2 regions of the Rhizobium sp. NRK18 genome follow, and region 2 is predicted to be linked to the other one. Evidence: riboswitches for the same ligand, from Rfam matches in the RefSeq annotation. Region 2 holds a riboswitch; the other holds the start of a gene.
The links. Region 2 has a riboswitch for S-adenosylmethionine ahead of NN662_RS16340 (O-succinylhomoserine sulfhydrylase). Riboswitches for the same ligand answer to the same signal wherever they lie in the genome.
Positions count from the first base shown of each region.

Region 1: another riboswitch for S-adenosylmethionine. It lies ahead of metA (homoserine O-succinyltransferase); the one in region 2 lies ahead of NN662_RS16340 (O-succinylhomoserine sulfhydrylase).

Region 1 covers NZ_JANFMV010000001.1:211,637-214,023, reverse strand. The annotation lists gene NN662_RS00900 (AAA family ATPase) at 1-745, shown strand, start outside; SAM riboswitch at 996-1,075, shown strand; gene metA (homoserine O-succinyltransferase) at 1,155-2,099, shown strand; gene NN662_RS00890 (vWA domain-containing protein) at 2,124-2,387, shown strand, end outside.
Region 2 covers NZ_JANFMV010000001.1:3,450,521-3,452,907, forward strand. The annotation lists gene NN662_RS16335 (2'-deoxycytidine 5'-triphosphate deaminase) at 1-1,018, opposite strand, end outside; SAM riboswitch at 1,095-1,173, shown strand; gene NN662_RS16340 (O-succinylhomoserine sulfhydrylase) at 1,218-2,387, shown strand, end outside.

The sequences.
Region 1 (2,387 bases), 3.2 Mb from region 2:
GGGCGAGCCCGGCACCGGCAAGACGGAGCTTGCCCGCCAGGTGGCGAGCGCACTCGGCCTCGATCTCCTCGAATGGAACGTCAAGTCGACCACCAAGGCGCAGCAGGGCCTCTACGAATACGATGCAGTCTCGCGCCTGCGCGACAGCCAGCTCGGCGACGAACGCGTCCACGACGTGAAGAATTACATCCGCAAGGGCAGGCTCTGGCAGGCCTTCGAGGCCGACCGCAAGGTCGTGCTGCTGATCGACGAGGTCGACAAGGCCGACATCGAATTCCCGAACGACCTGCTGCAGGAACTCGACCGCATGGAGTTCCACGTCTACGAGACGGGCGAGACCATAACGGCCGTCCATCGACCGATCGTCATCATCACCTCCAACAATGAGAAGGAGCTGCCGGACGCCTTCCTGCGTCGCTGCTTCTTCCACTATATCCGCTTCCCGGATGCCGAGACGCTGGAGCGGATCGTCGAGGTCCACTATCCCGGCATCAAGCAGTCGCTGGTGCGCGCAGCGCTCACGCAGTTCTACGAGATCCGCGAGACACCGGGGCTGAAGAAGCGTCCGTCCACCTCCGAGGCGCTCGACTGGATCCGGCTCCTCGTCGCCGACGACGTCGATCCGGCAAGCCTGCGCGGCGAGGCGAAGAACGCCCTTCCGAAGCTGCACGGTGCGCTGCTGAAGAACGAGCAGGACGTCCACCTGTTCGAACGCCTGGCTTTCATGGCGCGGCGAGACGGCTGAAGTTTTCGCTCAATAGCAGGAAGTCCCCTCCCCAACCCCTCCCCACAAGGGGGAGGGGCTATCACTGGCAATGCCCCTAATTCACCTCACGTCGCCTCATCGTGGCCAACTTATGGAAAGTAGAAGCTGCGGGTTCGGCGGCAATGCCCCTCCCCCTTGTGGGGAGGGGTTGGGGGGAGGGGCGTGGGGCATGCCCACATTCCCCTGAGTGCGCTTTTTCTTGATTCTCATTCAACTTGGCGCTATTTCATAGGCGTTCCGTGGTGATTTGGCCGGCCGGCTTGCAGCCACGTTAAAGAAGTCGCTAAAAAGGGCCGCGGACAAACGAATGTTCCAAGGACCGGTTGCGATTTCGCCGCCGGTTTTTTTGTCTTCGGGCTTGCGCCCGACCGCATGAAGGATGACTACGATGCCGATCAGAATTCCAGACGAACTCCCCGCCCGCGACATTCTCGTGCGTGAAGGCGTTAAGGTCATGGATGAGAAGACGGCGCTCCGGCAGGACATTCGCCCGCTGCAGATCGGTCTCCTCAACCTCATGCCCAACAAGATCAAGACGGAGACGCAGATTGCCCGCCTCGTCGGCGCCTCGCCGTTGCAGGTGGAGCTGACGCTGGTGCGCATCGGTGGCCACAAGGCCAAGAACACGCCCGAGGACCATCTGATCTCCTTCTACAACACCTGGGACGAGGTGAAGGATCGCAAGTTCGACGGCTTCATCATCACCGGCGCGCCGATCGAAACGCTGCCCTTCGAGGACGTCACCTATTGGGATGAATTGAAGCAGATCCTCGACTGGACCGAGACCAACGTCCATTCGAGCTTCTTCATCTGCTGGGGCGCGATGGCGGCGATCTGGCACTTCCACAAGGTTCCGAAATACACCCTGCCGGCAAAGGCCTTCGGCGTGTACCGGCACCAGAACCTGAAGCCCGCCTCGCCGTATCTCACCGGCTTCTCCGACGATTTCCAGATTTCCGTCTCCCGCTGGACCGAGGTGCGCAAGGAAGATCTGCGCGCCGGTTCGGGGCTGGAACTGCTGATGGAATCGAAGGACACCGGCGTCTGCCTGATCTCCGAGGAAAAGTGCAACCGGCTCTACATCTTCAACCACGTCGAATATGACTCGACGACGCTTGCGGAAGAGTATTTCCGCGATGTCGAGGCCGGCGCGCCGATCAAGCCGCCGCACAATTATTTCCCGGACGACGATCCGAAGAAGCAGCCGCTCAATCGCTGGCGCAGCCACGCCTTCCTCTTGTTCGGCAACTGGATCAACGAGGTTTACCAGACGACGCCCTACGATCTTGCCGAGATCGGCCTCGACCGGATGGATCAGCGGCTGACAGGCTGACCGCGCCGGCCTATAGTCGTTGGCATGTTCATCCCGTTCTTCCTGAGCCTGAAGCAAGCCGGCGTCCCCGTGACGCTGAAGGAGTTTCTGACGCTTCTTTCCGGCATGGAGGACGGACTGGCAGACTATGATGTCGAGGCCTTCTACTACCTCGCCCGCACCGCACTGGTGAAGGACGAGCGCTTCATCGACCGTTTCGACCGGACCTTTTCCGAATATTTCCGCGGCGTCGAAGCCATTTCGGGAGCGGAAGCCGACCCGGCGGAGGCCACCATACCCAAGGAATGG
Region 2 (2,387 bases):
GCGGCTTTTCCAGCATGTGCTCGTAGACAAGACGCCCGACAATCTGGCCGTGCTCGAGGATGAACGGCACCTCATGGCTGCGCACCTCGAGGACGGCGCGCGACCCGGTGCCGCCGGCGCCGGCATGGCCGAAGCCGGGATCGAAGAAGCCGGCATAGTGAACGCGGAACTCGCCGACCAGCGGATCGTAGGGCGTCATCTCGGCGGCATAGAGCGGGGGCACATGCACGGCTTCCCGCGAGACCAGGATATAGAACTCGTCCGGATCGAGGATTAGTTCCTCGCGGCCGCGGCTGTAGAGCGGCTCCCAGAAGTCGAACACCTCATTGGCCGCCTTCTCGTCGACATCGACGACAGCTGTGTGGTGCTTGCCGCGATAGCCGATCAGGCCGTCTTCGCCGCCGCCCTTGAGATCGATGGAGAGCGCGATCCCGCCACCGGAGACATTCGGCGTGTCGCTGGCGACCAGCGTCTCGCTCCTGTGGAGCGCCAGCAATTCGGCCTCGCTCAACAGCGGCTGGCCGATGCGGAAGCGGATCTGCGACAGCCGCGAGCCCTTGCGCACAACGATCGGAAAGGTGCGCGGCGAAATTTCCAGGTACAGCGGACCGGAATAGCCGGCCGGTATCTTGTCGAATTCCTGCGCATAGTCGGTGATGACACGGGTGAATATATCGAGCCGGCCGGTTGAGCTCTTCGGATTGGCGGAAGCCGACATGCCGGAGGGGAGATCGAGGCTTTCCATCAGCGGCACGATGTAGACGCAGCCCGTTTCCAGCACCGCACCTTCGGACAGGTCGATGACATGCAGTTTCAGCCGGTCGAGCTTGTCGGAAACCAGGTGGTTGGGTCCCGGCAGGAAGCTAGCCCGGACGCGAAACGCCTTGGCGCCGAGACGCAGGTCGAGGCTTGCCGGCTGCACCTGGTCGATGTCGAGTTCCGCCTGGCTCGTCAGCCTGCCAGCCTCGAAAAGTTCGCGAATGGCGCCATCCGCCAGAATGCCCGTCTGTCTTGCCATATGTTCCGTCCTTGAAGTGTGAGGCACAAAACCAAACTCGAGGAATTGACGCAAGCGGTGATGGGGAGTATTTGGCTCCTTATCCCGTGGTGATTTGGCCGGTCGGCTTGCAGCCACGTTAAACAAGTGGCTAAAAAGACCGGGTTGAAACCGGTCTGCATTTGCGGCCGGTTTTTTTGTTTTGGAAAGTGATCATGGCATGAGCAAGAATTGGCAACCGGCAACCCAACTCGTACACGGCGGCTCCATCCGGTCGCAGTTCGGCGAGATGTCGGAATCGATCTTCCTGACGCAGGGCTTCCTTTATGAAAACTCGGCATCGGCCGAAGCCCGTTTCAAGGGCGAGACCGATGGCTACATCTATGCCCGCTACGGCAGCCCGACCAATGACATGTTCGAAAAGCGCATGTGCATGATGGAAGGTGCGGAAGACGCGCGTGCCACCGCCTCGGGGATGGCCGCCATTTCGTCCTCCATCCTCTGCCAGGTCAAGGCCGGCGACCACATCGTCGCGGCCCGCGCTCTGTTCGGCTCCAACCGCTGGATCATAGAGACACTCGCACCGAAATACGGCGTCACTTGTACGCTGGTCGACGGTCGTGACCTCGCCAATTGGGAAGCCGCCGTTCGGCCGAATACCAAGGTCTTCTTCCTCGAAAGCCCGACGAACCCGACGCTGGAAGTCGTCGACATTGCCGGCGTCTCCAAACTCGCCAAGCAGGTCGGCGCTACCCTGATCGTCGACAACGTGTTCGCCACACCGCTCTTCCAGAAGCCGTTCGAACTCGGCGCCGATGTCGTCGTCTATTCGGCCACCAAGCATATCGACGGCCAGGGCCGCTGCCTCGGCGGCATCGTGCTGTCGTCCAAGAAGTGGATCGACGAGAACCTGCACGACTACTTCCGTCACACGGGACCGGCCATGTCGCCGTTCAATGCCTGGGTGCTGCTGAAGGGCCTCGAGACCCTGCCGCTGCGCGTCAAGCAGCAGACCGAGAATGCCGCGAAGGCCGCCGACTTCCTCGCCGAGCACAAGGCCGTCGCCAAGGTCATCTATCCCGGCCGCAAGGACCATCCGCAGGCCGATATCATCGCCAAGCAGATGAAGGCCGGCTCTACGCTGGTCTGCCTGGAACTGAAGGGCGGCAAGGAAGCGGCGTTCGCGATGCAGGACGCCCTGCAGGTCATCAAGATCTCCAACAATCTCGGCGACACCAGAAGCCTGATCACTCATCCGGCAACGACGACGCACAAGAACCTCACCGACGAAGCGCGGGCCGAACTCGGCATTTTGCCCGGCACCGTGCGCCTGTCGCTCGGCATCGAGGACGGCGGCGATCTGGTCGCCGATCTCGAACAGGCGCTCGAC